2 regions of the Pseudoalteromonas sp. S1727 genome follow, and region 2 is predicted to be linked to the other one. Evidence: predicted binding sites of a transcription regulator. Region 2 holds the regulator's gene; the other holds the start of a gene.
The links. Region 2 encodes FliA, which starts transcription of late flagellar genes. Its sites were predicted from a motif close to CTAAAGNTNNNNNNNNNNNNGCCGATA; they were not measured.

Region 1 (8,408 bases), on a different contig from region 2:
TTGCAGCCCCTGAATCAAGTAGCCTAACAGCTCCCGCAAAATAGTCATTAATGCCATGAGTTAGGAGCGGGAAATGTGTACATCCTAAAACTATGACATCCACACTATGATCAATTGCTAACCTATCTAGTTCGGCGGTTAGTTTATTCTGGTCTAGTTGCTTATTTAAGTAAGCCTGCTCTGCAATATTAACCAACTCTACACTTGCGTATAAATGAACAGTTACATCCTTTGCATACTCTTGTATTAATTGCTGCGTATAAGCACTTTGTACTGTTGCAGGTGTTGCTAATAATGCAATATGCTTTGATTGAGTTATAAGTGTGGCGGGCTTTATTGCAGGAACAACACCTACAATAGGGATACTCGCTAGTTTCCTAACGGCTGACAGTGCGGCTGTTGAAGCGGTGTTGCAGGCGATAACTAAGATATCAACGGCTAATTGATTAACCGTTATATAATCGAGCAAAGCGCTTAAGCGATTAATGATAGTTTGCTGGCTCTGTTTACCATAAGGTAAATAAGCATTATCCATAAAATAACTAAATTGCACTTCAGGGAGCGCACATCGAATATGTTCAAGTACTGTAGTGCCACCAAGGCCAGAGTCAAAAACCAAAATATGTGCAGACAAACTACTCGCCTCGTATTTACTTTAAGCGAAGCAGTTTGCCATGCAGTTAAGCAGAAATAAAGCTTACGCTTCGCTGTCTGTCGCGGCTGAACGTAGCTTATTCATTTGCTCAAACATTGATTTAGTATATTCAACCAACTTGCCAACTTCTTCTTTATCTTGGTTCAACCATTGTAAGATACCCGCAAGCACATTTTGTAAACCTAAATCACCTGCCTTATTGAAGGCTTCTTTTAAATCATCATTAAATGGGGCTATTTTTTCAGCAACTTTTTTCTCTGGGGCAGGTTTATTTTCTTCATAGCCTTTTATTGCAGCGAAGGTTTTGGTCTGCCTTAAATCCATTGAAAACGCCACCAGCTGTTCATTACCAAGGCTTAGCTCTTGTGCTTGTGCAAACGCCTGCTCTAAATCGCCACCAAAAAAGGTTTGGCTCACACTTTGAAGATCCTCCATTAAGGCATTTATTGCCTCTTGCTCGTCTTCATTTAAATCACCATTGACCGACATACTAAAGGACAGTTCACGTGATTGTGATGATTCACTAGCATAACCTTCGTTTTGACCATTACGTTGATAACTACTTGCAGATTGTTGTTTAAAGGCATCAGCAAAGCTAATCGTCACTTCATCACCCTCTGCAGTGGTAAAGTTATATTCTGCGTTATTACTTAAACTTAAGTATTGTGCTTGGCTCACACTCACAGACTCAGGTTTTGGGTTAAATAAGTTTTCTTCAAATTCATCAAGGCCACTAAAAATACCTGCTTTTGATTTTTCGATGCCTTCTTCTATTTCGTCATTTAAAACCCCTGTGCCTTTGAGCTCTTCATAAGCATCATCGATACCTATTTGCACACCTTTGCGTGCATCACTGAGCATCCCTTTGAGTTTGTCATCATCGGCACCACCGGCTTGTGCTTTTTTAACCGCACCCGTTACAAAATCCAGTACATTTTTGACAGTTTCTTCAAAATCGAATAACGGTTTGTCTTTTTTCTCTTCAGCGACAGGTAAACCCAAAGCTTCAGCCATTTTATCACCTAATACTTTTGCGGCTAACTCCCTACCACGTTGCTGGTAACTATCTTGGGGAGACTGTATTGTAGGTTGCTGTAATGCACCTTTGTTACTGTATTTATTGACATTGTTATTTGGAACAAAGCCAAAGTTACCAATTTTCATGATCCGACTCCTATAGTTGCATTCTTTAGTATCGGCCTAAAAATAAATAACTGAAGCGAAATGTACAAAAAAACAGCACCTTTCATTACGCAAAACTAGACAAATACTCCCTGCCCCCTACAATAGCGCCGATAAATAGCTTAAAGATAGAAGGTAGTGGGCATAATGGCAGTTATTAAGATCGATACATCAATATACGATGCGCAATTAAGCGAAAAAGAGCAGCGTATTATTGCGCAATTCCAACGATTTGGGGTTGAGCAATTAGAAGTATTTGGCTCAGAGCCTATTCACTACCGTCAACGCGCTGAGTTTAGAGTGTGGCATGATGGGGATGATTTATTCCATATTATGTTTGACCAAGCTACCAAAGAAAAAATTCGTGTAGATACCTTTGATCCAGCAGCACCGCTGATTGGCGAAGTTATGCAAGCGATGATCGAAAATTTAAAGGGTTGTGAGATATTACGCCGCAAGTTATTTCAAATAGATTATTTATCAAGTCTCAGTGGTGAAATTCTTGTAAGCTTGCTTTACCACAAACCATTAGATGATGAATGGCTAACAGCCATTAAAGCGTTAAAAGTGGCGCTGAGTGAACGCTTTAAAATTGATTTTATTGGCCGTGCCCGCAAACAAAAAGAAGTATTGGGTGATGACTATGTTACTGAACGTCTAACCGTTAATGGTCAAGAGCTTATTTATCAACAAGTAGAAAATAGCTTCACCCAGCCTAATGCTGAAGTAAATATTAAGATGCTAGAGTGGGCCCAGGATTTATGTAAGCCATTAAAAAATGATTTGCTTGAGCTGTATTGTGGCAATGGTAATTTTTCGATTGCATTGGCAGGCTCGTTTAATCGTGTGTTAGCTACAGAGATCTCAAAGTCATCAGTGCACTCTGCACAGTACAATATTGCCAAAAACAAGGTGACTAACTTAGATATTATTCGCATGTCTAGTGAGGAGTTCACTCAAGCGATGAATGGCGAGCGCACGTTTTCACGCTTAGAGGGTATTGATTTAACAAGCTATAACTGCCAAACCATTCTAGTTGACCCGCCACGGTCTGGCATGGATACACTCACTTGTGATCTAGTCGCTAACTATGAAAGCATTATTTATATTTCATGTAACCCAGATACTCTCGAGCGAGACTTAGAGCACTTAACTCGTACTCACGAAGTTAAGCGCTTCGCAATTTTTGACCAATTCCCTTACACCCACCACATAGAATCAGGGGTGTTTTTACAACGTAAGTAACAGAAGGTTTTATCATGCCAGTGCTTGGACTAGCGCTGGCATTTGCTGCTCACTATACACTTCAATGCCATGTTGAGTTAACAATGCAGCTGTCAGGCCCATCCCCTTAACCTTAGTGCCACTGTGCGAACCATCATAAATTGTGTTGCGGCCACAAGAAGGGCTTGATTCCTTTAACAGCGCAAAACGAATATTGTGCTGCTGGCAAAGTTGCAGCGCTTTGCGTGCACCTAACTTAAATTCAGCGGTCACATCATCACCTATATTGGTAATCACTTTATCATTGCTGATTTCAGCAGGATCTCTGGGGGTAGGTAAACCACCAGCAACCTCGGGGCAAAAAGACACGATCAGCTTTTGCTGTTGCCAGGTCATTATTTGCGGATGAAGTAATTGCACTCCCGTGCCGTCGTAACGCACAGGAGTGCCAAGCAAACAGCTTGAAATGAGTATTTTTTCCATTGTATTTTCACCACTAACAAAAAAGCTCCGCGTATGGAGCTTTTTATACAGCTAACTAGTTTTATTTAGCAGCTAAATAGTTAATTAGTTTACTAATATCTTCAGGCTCGGTAATTCCTGATTCACGCCCCAAGTTAAGCTTATATTTACCATTTACGATAAAAGTGGGTACACCACGCAGTGCGCCTTTATCTTTATAGTAATCTTGGTCACGCTTCATTTTTGAGCTCATAGTACGTACTGAAAAACTTTTATAAAGTTTGTCGAACTTATCGCCGTCAACGCCTTGGGCTACGAATACATCTTTAACATCCGCTAATTCATTAAACTTAGCACGCTTAACATGAATATGGCTAAACATAGCTGCAATGATGGCATCTTTTTGTGGTAACACTTCCGCAGTTGCTAATGCTTGAGAAATCATTTGTTGATTTTCAGGATCACGAACTCCAACAAAATCAACATGGCTCTTTTTAAACTCGACTGTTTTATCAAGCTTAGGCTTCACATCCGCTAGTAGCGCTTCATAGTTATTACACGCTGGGCAATAAAATGAGAAAAACTCTTTTACCTCAGGTTTTTTACTCGCTCGCTCGGATACAACATCATAATGCACACCTTCTTCGTATGTGGTTGCTGCATTTGCAGCTAACGGCAATAACAAGGCCAGCAATCCAGCTTTAACTAATTTGATCATCGGGAAAAACTCCAAAAATTATTGTTTTAATAAAAAGGCAACTAGCTCATCAAGCTGCTGTTGGCTCTTGATGGTATTGATATTAATTTTGTATTTATCGTTAACGATAAAAGTAGGTACGCCGGTTAGAGCACCCATTTGCGAGAATTTATTCTGCTTATCTTGCATGGCTTTTTCAGCAGCAATCACAGGCATGCTCGCAATTTCTTTATCAAACGTATCACTATCTATGCCGTTAACGTCAAGCAGTGCTTTAACGTCTTTAATATTATTTAAAGGAGCGCGTTTTACATGAATGCTGTCAAAAATTTGATCTGCAACTTGCTCACCTTTATTGTGCTGCTTAGCAATGATGTACGCATAACTTAGGTTGCTTTGCACTTCTGGCGCTAAACCACCTAAAAAATTAACATGATTTTTTACAAACTCAGTGCCTGCGGGTAAACTTTTTTCCATTGCTTTCGCAACGGCTTCAAACTTAAAACAGTGCGGACAATAAAAAGAGAAAAACTCAGTGACCTGAGGTGTTTTGCTTTTTTCAATTTTAAGTACTTCGTATTGATCACCCGCTTTAAAGTCTGCAGCCATCGCTGCAAAGGGTAAACATAACAATAATAAACTCAGTTTTAGTTTTTTAAGCATTGGACTCTCGTTTCGATATTTTAATAATTAGTTAGGTAGCAACTTTAACGGCGGCTCTTGCAATGCAGAGTATTGCTCTTTTAACGCTAAAATCTGTTGCTCCCAGTATTTGTCATCAGCAAACCATGAAAAGTTCCGCGGGAATGCTGGATCTTCCCAGCGTTTAGCTAACCAACCCATATAATGAATCATACGCATCGCGCGTAAAGGTTCAATCAATTTGAGTTGTGTGTGATCAAAATCACAAAATTCTTCATACGCTGCCACCAAGGTGTCTAACTGTAACAGTTGATTGTGTCGATCACCACTGAGCATCATCCATAAATCTTGAATCGCTGGTCCTTGGCGGCTATCGTCCAAATCAACAAACATTAACGCATCACCTGCCCAGAGAATGTTTCCAGCATGACAATCACCATGTAAGCGAATAGTTTCTACTTGCTGATAGAGTGACTTCGTTTTAGCAATCACCATATCCAAAATAGTATAAAACGCAGTGGTTAAACTACTAGGCACCAGATTACTGTTTTGCAACTGAATTTTAGCTGTATCTAAATACTCATCACATCCTATGACCGGACGTTCACTAAAAACATTTCCTTTCGCTACCTGATGCATTCGGCCAATTAAACGCCCAAGTACATCTAGCTGATCAAGGTTATCCATTTCAAAGATACGCCCACCAACACTTGGAAATAGCGTAAACAGGTAGCCATTATGCTCAAATAAGCTTTCGCCATTACGGCGAATAGGGGCAACAACGGGTACTTCAGCATCAGCTAATTCAAATGTAAAACTATGCTCCTCCAGTATTTGCGCCTTACTCCAGCGTTCTGGGCGATAAAATTTCACCACATAACGCAGGCCATCGTCTGCTTTAAATTGATAAACACGGTTTTCGTAACTATTCAGTGCGAGCAAGCCCGATTCGGCATAAATACCAATACTTTCTACCGCATCTAAAATCGAATCTGGGGTAAGATCTACAAAACTAAATTTACTCATAATTCTCATCAGTTATAAAAAAAGCGAGAACATCCCGCTTTTTATGTGCTTATCTATAGTGTACTTAACTATCGCGCTTTAAAGAAGTTACTCGGCTGCGATATTTGTGAACTAGGGTCGTTCGTCGGCGACAACACAAAGCTAAACTCTGTCATTGGCGCTTTCAAATCATAAGGGTCCATGACTAAAGACAATGGCACATTATGCGATTCCCCTGCCTGCACGGTAAAGGTTTGCTTACCTATGTATTTAAAATTCTCCAATCCTTGCACTTTGATATTAAAGGTTTGCTCGTATTGCGCTTTGTTGATCACCTTTAGTGTATAGGTATTTTCAACAAGACCGTTAAAATCAACTCGATATAGCTGATTACGATCGCGAATAATATCTAAGTCCATTGGTTTGCGCATCACGATATTGGCCACCAGCGCCGCACTCAGCACCACTAAAATAACACTGTAGCCAATGATTTTAGCCCGCAGCGGATTGGTTTTATTCTCTGGTGTTTCTAAATTACGCTCTGTGGTATAAGAAATCAGGCCGCGTGGATAGTTCATTTTATCCATAACCCCATCACAAGCATCGATACAAGCACCACAGTTAATACATTCTGCTTGCAAGCCGTTACGTATATCGATCCCTGTTGGGCACACTTGGACACATAAGTTACAGTCAATACAATCGCCTAAGTTAAGCTCTTTGGGGTCTTGCTTACGAGAACGAGGGCCACGGTTTTCCCCACGCTTTTCGTCATAACTTACTGTGTAAGTGTCTTTATCAAACATTGCTGATTGAAAGCGTGAGTACGGACAGATATGCAAACACATGATTTCGCGCATCCAACCTGCATTACCATATGTACACACAGCAAAGAAAATAATACTAACTAATGCATAGCCACCAACATTAAAGGTTACAAAATCAGGAACGAGCTCACGAATGGGCGTAAAATAACCAACAAAAGAAATAGCAGTATAGAGAGAAAATGCAACCCAACTAGTATGTTTGGCTGTTTTGCGCCAAAACTTATCAAAGTCCATTGGTCGTTGATCAAGCTTTTTACGTTGATTTGCAGTACCTTCAAACTTCTCTTCAAACCAAATAAAAATAAAGGTCCAGACTGTTTGCGGACATGTGTAGCCACACCACACCCGGCCATAAAAAGTGGTAACTAAAAATAATGCAAATGCAGCGAGCATGAGAATAAATGCGAGGATAGTGAAATCTTGCGGCCATAACGTTAGCCCAAAGATATTATATTTTTGACCTATAAGATCAAACAACACGGCTTGCTGGTCGTTAAAGTTTATCCATGGCAAAGCCATAAACGCTAACATACCTAAAAAGCCAATTCGTTGTCTTAATAACTGGTGCAATCCCGTTACCGCACGTACATAAATACGATTTCGGGGGTTAAACCTATCCTGATGGGAATGCAGATCGGGCTTTTCGATCTTTACCTCACTCGGAATATTCTTTACTTTTATTTGCTTGTCCATCGAAGTTCCTCAACGCCGCTTGGAGAATGAAAGTCAAACAATCAAATGCAATTTAAATAGCGAATCACTGCGCTTATATTTAAAAGTAGTGCAAACTGAACCACAACGCCGTAAAAGTTCAGAGATTTCTGAAAAATCTAATTGTTCCTGTCCATTATACCTACAATTGATAAAAATGCTGAAGTTGATCGCTAATAATTTATTCATCTAACTTACTTGCTTTACAAAGGGGCATTTTATTACACTGGTGGTCAATTCGTACCCGTTCAGATCAAAGTTTACATACAATATGAAAAAATTCCTTGTACTTGTAGTAGTGATACTCGCCCTATTCACAATTGATCACCCCATGATAAAAGAACCCAGAGAAAAACTGCTGGGGGAAGGCGTTGGTCTGTTAAGTAGTGCTAGTAAAGTAAACCGTGGGCCAGCCGCCAGCATGGCAAAAAATCGTATTAAATCTGAATTAACACTCTCAGAAACAGAATTAGAATACCTTGAAGAAACCATGCAAACCGATGAGCAGTTACAACTATTCCATACTCGTTATTGCCGTAGTAAAGATCTCAATTTATATTTTTACGAAGACCGTTTAAATACAGTGTGTGGCATTGCAGCGACCGCACTGGCGGAACGTAGAGGTAAATAGTGGACTTTTCAGCATTAACAAAAAAAAGTAGCGCGTCTTTTAATCAGCATAAAAATTTACTGAAGAAGCTCGCGAAAGGACACACTGTAAAATGTGAAGTATGCCATGGCATATTAACCTTGGATTTAAAAACTCAACAACCCGGCCAAGGGGTTGCTAAATGCCAGAAAGGCTGCACAGAAATAATGTTGGATTTAGCGTAACGCTAGCTCCAACTTTCTTCTTCATCGCTATAAAGGCCACTTTGCACTGCAATTATCTCTATTAGCTCTGCAAAGCCTAATGCAAAGTCTCCCATTACAGCAAATTGCTGCAGACTTAACTGTATCTCACTAAGCTGATTTTGCTCCGCAATAGTTGTAATTAGCTGAG
Region 2 (8,408 bases):
AATATAAAAACTCTGAAGGTGATCCACAAATAAAAGCCCGTATCAGGCAAACGCAAAGACAAATGTCGCAGCGCAGAATGATGCAAGATGTCCCTGATGCTGATGTGGTGGTAACCAACCCAACTCATTATTCAGTTGCATTAAAGTACGATACCGAACGCGCAGGAGCGCCAATTGTGGTTGCCAAAGGCGTTGATGAAATGGCGATGCAGATCAGAAAAATAGCCGTTGGTAACGAAGTACCGGTTGTGGAATCCCCGATGCTGACTCGCGCACTGTATCATACCGCTGAGGTGGGCGATCAAATCCCCGATCAACTTTTTACTGCGGTGGCACAAGTTTTAGCTTATGTATTTCAGCTTAAACGATTCCAAAAAGGTCGCGGAAAGCGTCCAACCAAATTGAATAAAACACTGCCCATCCCTGATGCCTACAAGTATTAATCAAGCAATCAATAACTTGGAATAGTTATTGCAAATTCCGTGTAGTGTCAATTTTTTGAAATTGTAGAATTATGGAATTTAAAGCTGTATTACAACAACTTAATAAAGATAAAAAAGAGTATTTGAAAGGTGTTGGTACGCCTTTATTAGTGCTTGCAGCGCTGGGAATGGTGATATTACCGCTCCCGTCATTTTTACTCGACATTCTTTTTTCGTTTAATATAGCTTTAGCACTGGTGGTTTTACTGGTTACTGTCTACACCATGAAACCCGTCGAGTTTGGTATGTTCCCAGCCGTACTATTGATTGCGACCATTATGCGTTTAGCACTTAACGTTGCCAGTACCCGAGTGGTATTGTTGGAAGGGCATAATGGCGGGGACGCTGCTGGTAAAGTTATCGAAGCATTTGGCTCAGTTGTGATCGGTGGTAACTATGCGGTTGGCCTCGTAGTATTCTTAATCTTGATCATCATCAACTTTGTGGTAATTACCAAAGGTGCTGGGCGTATCTCGGAAGTATCCGCGCGCTTTACCTTAGATGCAATGCCAGGTAAACAAATGGCTATAGACGCCGACTTAAATGCGGGCTTTATCAGTGCCGAGCAAGCGAGAGATCGCCGTGAAGAAGTAACCCGCGAAGCCGACTTTTATGGTTCAATGGATGGTGCCAGTAAATTTGTAAAAGGCGATGCGATTGCCGGTATTGTGATTTTGGTTATCAATATCGTCGGTGGTTTATTTGTTGGTATGATCCAACACGATTTAAGTTTTAGTCGGGCAATGGAAGTTTATACCTTACTGACTATTGGTGATGGCCTAGTGGCTCAACTTCCTTCATTACTTCTATCAATTGGTACAGCGATTGTTGTTACTCGTCAAAATGAATCGCTCAATATGGGCGACCAATTCAAGAAGCAACTTGGTAACGAAAAATCATTATTTATCGCTTCAGGTATCTTAATTGTGATGGGGTTAGTGCCAGGGATGCCCCACTTTGCATTTTTAAGCTTGGGTGCACTACTGGGTTATCTTGCCTATTACGCGCAGCAAAGCAAACTAAAAGAAGCGGCCGCAAAAGAAGCTGAAGCTGCAAATGGAGGCGCTACAGGCACCGGTGTTGCAAATAAACAAGAGCAAAAAGAGCTAGGCTGGGATGATGTGCAGCAAGTTGATGTTATAGGTCTTGAAGTTGGCTATCGTTTAATTCCTTTGGTTGATCAATCACAAGGTGGTGAGTTACTTAACCGGATAAAAGGGGTACGAAAAAAACTATCTCAAGAGTTGGGGTTTTTAGTACCCCCTGTTCATATTCGCGATAATCTAGAGCTTGACCCGAATGCATACAGAATCACTATGATGGGGGTATCTACTGGTGAAGGTGAGCTCAAACATGGTGATGAGCTGGCGATAAACCCAGGACAAGTGTTTGGCCCCATCAAAGGGATTGAAACAAAAGATCCTGCCTTTGGTTTAGATGCAGTGTGGATCAAGCCCGATCAAAAAGATGAAGCGCAATCGCTAGGGTATACCGTAGTTGATTCTGCAACGGTCGTTGCAACCCATATTAGCCAGTTATTAACCAATAGTGCGGCATTGTTACTGGGCCATGAAGAAGTGCAAAACCTCCTTGATATGCTTGCCAAGAGTCATCCACGTTTAGTTGAAGGGCTAGTGCCAGATACTTTACCACTGACGGTTATTGTAAAAGTATTGCAAAACCTCTTGAATGAAGGCGTTGCTATTCGTGACATGCGCTCAATTGTGCAAACCCTCGTTGAGTATGGCCCACGTAGTCAAGACCCAGATGTACTAACGGCAGCAGTGCGTATTTCACTGCGCAGACTGATAGTTCAAGACGCGGTTGGTATGTCATCAGAAATCCCTGTCATAACCTTGGCGCCTGAGTTGGAACAGATGTTGCATCAGTCACTGCAAAATGCAGGCGACGAAGGGGCCGGAATAGAACCAGGACTTGCAGAGCGACTTCAACAATCTTTAAATGAAGCGCATCAAAACCAAGAAATGGCCGGTGAACCTTCGATATTGCTAACGTCAGGAATGTTACGCACTGTGTTATCTCGTTTTGTTAAGTACACCATTCCAGGATTACGGGTGATGTCTTACCAAGAGGTACCAGATGAAAGACAGATCAAGATTGTCAGCTCAGTAGGCCAATAATCGGATTTTAAAGGGGTTGAACCATGAAAATAAAACGTTTTTTTGCTAAAGATATGCGTACCGCACTAAAAGAAGTGAAAGATGAACTCGGTGTTGATGCGGTTATCATGTCAAATAAAAAATTAGCCAATGGGGTAGAAATTGTTGCCGCCGTTGATTATGAAAAAGCGGCCCCTAAAGCGCCGGCACAGCCACAGGCAACAACAGCACAAACAAATACTCACTTTGTTAAACCTGCGCCGCAACGCACCCAGCCGGAGCCGCAAGCTGCAGTAGCAGATAGCTTACAAGCATTATTAGAGCGCCAATCACCTCGTCCGCGCTCACCTGAGCTTGCCTCAATGTTTAGTCAGTCAGGAATTGACACCGCAACCCAATATCAGCCACAGCAACAAGCACAGCAAACTCGTCATGAGCAACCAACACATAATGATTTTGCTCGTCGTCAGAGTGTAGCTCGTCCAGAGACCCAAGCACATAGCTTAGGGTTTGATGATGAACTTGAAAGTGGCTTTGATGATTTGGATGCCCCAATACCAAGCAAAAACGCAGCCAAAACCGATGAAATCAGCGCGATGCGTGATGAAATGGCTGCAATGCGTCAATTACTTGAGTATCAAGTTTCAGGTTTAATGCAACAAGACTTAGCACGTCGCGATCCAACGCGTGCATGTATGATTGACCGTTTAGTTGGCATGGGGATTGATAGCGAAGTGGCTGAACAAATGGCGTGCTTTATTCCTGATGATGTATCGCGTCAACAAGCATGGCAAGCATTGTTGCAAATGGTTGAAAACCAAATGCATACCACTAATAACGAGATTCTACGCCAAGGCGGCGTTTTTGCACTTGTTGGCCCAACGGGAGTGGGTAAAACAACCACAGTTGCTAAACTTGCCGCTCTGGGGGCACAAAAGTATGGGGCTGATAAAGTCGCACTTATCACCACCGATACTTACCGCATTGGTGCCTATGAGCAATTAGCTACTTATGGCCGTATTATTGGCTGTGGTGTAAAACAAGTTAAAGATGCCAATGAATTAGCTGAAGTTTTATACCATTTACGCAATAAGCGTCTAGTATTAATAGATACCGCTGGCATGAGTCAACGTGATTTACGTTTAACCGAACAATTGAACACGCTAATGCGTAATCAACGAGTTGATATTCGTAACTATCTAGTACTCAGTGCTACAGCTCAAATTAATGTATTGCAAGAAACCGTAAGGCACTTTAAAAAAGTACAATTAAGTGGCTGTATTTTCACTAAATTAGACGAATCGTTAAGTTTAGGCGAGATTATTAGTATAGCGATTCAAAATCGCCTCCCAATAGGGTATCTTACTAATGGTCAGCGTGTGCCTGAAGACATTAGGGTCGCTAATGCAGAGAAATTAGTAAAAAAAGCTGAACAATTGTATTTAAAAAGAACAAAAGCGCAACATTCACGACGTCAAGCAGTAGCGTCAAGCACAGTAGGGATGTATGATTAACACAGTATTAGATCAAGCAAGTGGCCTGCGTAAAATGAGTCAAAACAATAATAAGGGCGTTAAAGTTATCGCTGTCACAGGTGGTAAAGGTGGGGTTGGTAAAACGAACGTCTCACTAAACACTGCGATTGCCTTAGGTCAACTCGGAAACCGAGTATTAGTACTGGATGCCGATTTAGGTTTGGCGAATTGCGATGTAATGCTCGGACTGCGAGTAGAACGTAACCTTTCTCATGTATTATCAGGCGAGTGTGAACTCGACGAAATTTTGGTGGAAGGTCCTGCTGGAATAAAAATAGTGCCAGCAACGTCTGGTTCGCAAAGCATGGTCGAACTTTCACCTTCTGAACATGCTGGTCTGATCCGCGCATTTAGCGAATTAAATACCGAATTTGATATATTGATTGTTGATACTGCTGCTGGTATTTCTGACATGGTGTTAAGCTTTTCTCGCGCAGCCCAAGATGTCATGGTCGTCGTATGCGATGAACCAACTTCTATTACCGATGCTTATGCCTTAATCAAGGTATTAAGCCGTGAGCATGGTGTTTATAAATTTAAAATCGTGGCTAATATGGTTCGCAGCATGCGTGAAGGCCATGAGTTATTTGCAAAACTCTCGAAAGTAACAGACCGCTTTTTGGATGTATCGATGGAGTTGGTTGCCACTGTCCCTTACGATGAGAATATGCGTAAATCAACACGTCGGCAAAAAGTGATTGTTGACTTATTCCCTAACTCCCCTGCAGCAATAGCATTTAAAACATTAGCGACAAAAGCAGTTAAATGGCCTATACCTAATCAACCTTCTGGCCATTTAGAATTTTTCATAGAAAAACTAGTAAACGGCTAACTATGACAGCATCGGTGAATAAAGCGATGGGATATCAATCTACACAAAATCTAAATGTGATTGTTGAACGACATGCCTCACTTGTCAAAAAAGTGGCGTGTCATTTAATCGCTCGTTTACCTGCGAGTGTGCAGCTCGATGATTTGATTCAATCGGGAATGATAGGGCTGATTGAAGCGTCGAAAAATTTTGATGCAAGCAAAGGTGCAAGTTTTGAAACCTTTGCAGGTATTCGTATTCGTGGCGCAATGCTTGATGAAATGCGCCGTGGTGATTGGGCACCTCGTTCTGTACATCGTAATAGTCGTAGAGTAGCTGAGGCAATTAGTGAACTTGAAAGTGAACTTAATCGCGAGCCTAAAGATATTGAAGTTGCTGAAAAACTTGATATTACACTCGATGAGTACCATCATATTCTTAGTGATGTGAACTCCAGCAAAGTACTAGGAATAGAAGATTTAGGGGTTGACGAAGATGTTATTACCCCAGTAGGACATGATTTAGCGCTAGACAAGCCCTTTAATAATGTTAAAAATGAACGCTTTAATAAATCATTGTTAGCAGCTATACAATCCTTACCTGAACGAGATGGGCTAGTATTATCGCTGTACTATAACGATGAAATGAATTTAAAAGAGATTGGACATATACTCGATGTAAGCGAATCGCGTGTGAGTCAGATACATGGTCAGGCGATGATTAAGCTAAAAGCAAAAATCAATGACTGGATAAATTAGTAGTAAGTAAATATAGGTTCAGACCTCACCGGAGGATGTTTTGGATAAAAACATGAAAATTCTTGTTGTTGATGATTTTTCGACGATGAGACGTATTATCAAAAATCTGTTAAGAGATTTAGGTTTTACAAATGTACAAGAAGCTGATGATGGCTCAACAGCATTGCCAATGCTACAAAATCAAGAATTTGATTTTGTAGTAACAGACTGGAATATGCCGGGTATGCAAGGGATTGACTTGTTGCGTGCCATTAGAGCTGATGACAGCCTAAAACATATTCCAGTTTTGATGGTCACAGCAGAAGCTAAAAAAGAACAAATTGTTGCTGCTGCTCAGGCTGGTGTTAACGGTTATATCGTTAAGCCATTTACAGCTGCGACACTTAAGACCAAATTGGAAAAAGTGTTTGAGCGTTTAGGTTAAATAAATAGGAGAGGCTTATGTCAGCACCAGCTGCGCCTCAGATCAGTTTAGAGCAAGCCCGTCAGCTTGTAGTTTACCTTGAAAATGGTGAACAAGATAAAGCTGATCAATTAATTATTGATGCTGCGTCAAAAGAGCAATCAGAATTATTCGCCGAAGTAGGTAAGTTGACACGTCAGCTGCATGACGCGTTGAAAAATTTTGAACTCGACACACGTTTAGCTGATTTGACTACCGAAGCAATTCCTGATGCAAAGCAGCGCCTTAACTATGTTATGGAAATGACAGAGAACGCTGCTAATAAAACCATGGACGCGGTAGAAGCAAGTTTACCTATTGCTCAACAACTCGCTGATGAGATTTCACACATCAAACCAACATGGGATCGCCTCATGAGTCGTGAAATTGAGTTGGGTGAGTTTAAAACTCTCTGTCATAGTTTAGATAAGTTTATGAATAACTCACAAACTAAAACGGATGAACTGCAAGGGCTAATGACCAATGTGTTAATGGCGCAAGACTTCCAAGATTTGACTGGCCAAGTGATCCGCCGAGTGATCGAATTAGTTAGAGAAGTAGAAGACAGCTTGATCCATTTGTTAACGGCATTTGGTAGCCAAGACGATCGAGAAACAAAAATAGTAGCACCAGCCATTGAAAAAATGCCTGCTGAAAATAAAATTGCAGGCCCAGAAGGGCCAATTATTGATAAAGAATCTCGTGATGATGTTGTCTCAGGGCAAGATGATGTAGATGATTTATTATCAAGTTTGGGCTTCTAAGAGGAGATAACGGCATGAGCTTTGAAGTCGATGAAGATATTTTACAGGATTTTCTAGTTGAGGCTGGAGAAATTCTTGAGCTTTTGTCAGAACAGCTGGTGGAGCTTGAAAATAACCCAGATGATACCGAATTACTCAATGCAATTTTCCGTGGCTTTCATACGGTAAAAGGCGGTGCTGGTTTTTTAAGTATGACCGAGCTAGTTGATGCTTGTCATGGCGCTGAAAACGTATTTGATTTATTACGCCAAGGTGTGCGTAAAGTTAATTCTGAGCTAATGGATGTGATCCTACAAGCACTCGATACAATTAACGAAATGTTTGCGACTATTCAAAGTAGAGAAAAGCCTGAGCCTGCAGATCCTGAATTACTTGCCGTTTTACACAAACTTGGTCTGCCTCCGAGTGCAGATGAAATCAGTAGTGCATCACCAATTGACAGTACCCCAGCTCCACAAGTTGATGCTGACGCGATTTTAGATGATGACGACCCATTTGCATTTGATGTTTTATTTGATGGTCAGGTCGAAAACGATACGACTGAAGTGCAAATTGATGAAATTACAGAAGATGAATTTGAAAGTTTACTTGATGAACTGCATGGTAAAGGGCAAAGCCCGGCAGCCACAACAAGTTCGGTAAGTAATGATTCATCGAATAGTGATATTACAGATGACGAATTTGATAGCCTGTTAGATGAGTTACACGGTGTTGGTAGCTTTGGTATCGTTAGTAATACGACCAGTAGCCAAGCCGCAGCTTCACCTTCAACACCGGTTGAAGCGCCAAAAACTTCAAGCTCGGATGAGATCAGCGATGATGAATTTGAAGCTCTGCTAGATGAATTGCATGGTAAAGGGAGTGCTCCCCAAGCGACAGAATCAGTACCTGTGTCAACATCCACACCAACTACTTCATCAAGCGCTAAGCCTGAAGCAAAAGAGCCAGTTCGCACAGAGGTAAGTAAAGAGGTTGAAAAGCCGGCTCCTACAGTAACATCGACAACGGCTCCTGCACCAACAACACCAGCAGCGGCGAAAAAAGCACCACCGGCACAAGCTGATACAACAGTACGTGTTGACACTAAGCGTCTCGATCAAATAATGAATATGGTTGGCGAGTTAGTATTAGTACGTAATCGTCTCGTAAGCCTTGCGACTAACACTGAAAGTGAGGCCATGGGTAAAGCCATTTCCAACCTTGATGTGGTAACTGCAGATTTACAAGGTGCGGTGATGAAAACCCGCATGCAACCGATCAAAAAAGTGTTTGGTCGTTTCCCTCGTGTAGTCCGTGATTTAGCACGTAGCTTGAAAAAAGACATCAACTTGTTATTGGTTGGTGAAGAGACTGATTTAGATAAAAACTTAGTTGAAGCACTGGCGGATCCACTTGTTCACTTAGTGCGTAACTCAGTGGATCATGGTATCGAAATGCCTGATGTGCGTGAAGCGGCGGGTAAATCACGTACAGGTACTGTGACATTGTCAGCATCC

Region 1: the regulator FliA is predicted to act here: its motif matches at 1,849-1,875, upstream of CWB85_RS12250 (DUF5610 domain-containing protein).

Annotation. Positions count from the first base shown of each region.
Region 1 covers NZ_PNDT01000049.1:1,161-9,568, forward strand. The annotation lists gene murI (glutamate racemase) at 1-634, opposite strand, end outside; gene CWB85_RS12250 (DUF5610 domain-containing protein) at 698-1,819, opposite strand; gene trmA (tRNA (uridine(54)-C5)-methyltransferase TrmA) at 1,985-3,082, shown strand; gene CWB85_RS12260 (2-thiouracil desulfurase family protein) at 3,095-3,544, opposite strand; gene CWB85_RS12265 (thiol:disulfide interchange protein DsbA/DsbL) at 3,606-4,241, opposite strand; gene CWB85_RS12270 (thiol:disulfide interchange protein DsbA/DsbL) at 4,260-4,883, opposite strand; gene CWB85_RS12275 (serine/threonine protein kinase) at 4,911-5,888, opposite strand; gene ccoG (cytochrome c oxidase accessory protein CcoG) at 5,957-7,387, opposite strand; gene CWB85_RS12285 (hypothetical protein) at 7,677-8,036, shown strand; gene CWB85_RS12295 (UPF0149 family protein) at 8,242-8,408, opposite strand, start outside.
Region 2 covers NZ_PNDT01000010.1:85,788-94,195, reverse strand. The annotation lists gene flhB (flagellar biosynthesis protein FlhB) at 1-443, shown strand, start outside; gene flhA (flagellar biosynthesis protein FlhA) at 515-2,623, shown strand; gene flhF (flagellar biosynthesis GTPase FlhF) at 2,647-4,116, shown strand; gene CWB85_RS03120 (MinD/ParA family ATP-binding protein) at 4,109-4,969, shown strand; gene CWB85_RS03115 (RNA polymerase sigma factor FliA) at 4,996-5,706, shown strand; gene cheY (chemotaxis response regulator CheY) at 5,747-6,130, shown strand; gene CWB85_RS03105 (protein phosphatase CheZ) at 6,148-6,912, shown strand; gene CWB85_RS03100 (chemotaxis protein CheA) at 6,927-8,408, shown strand, end outside.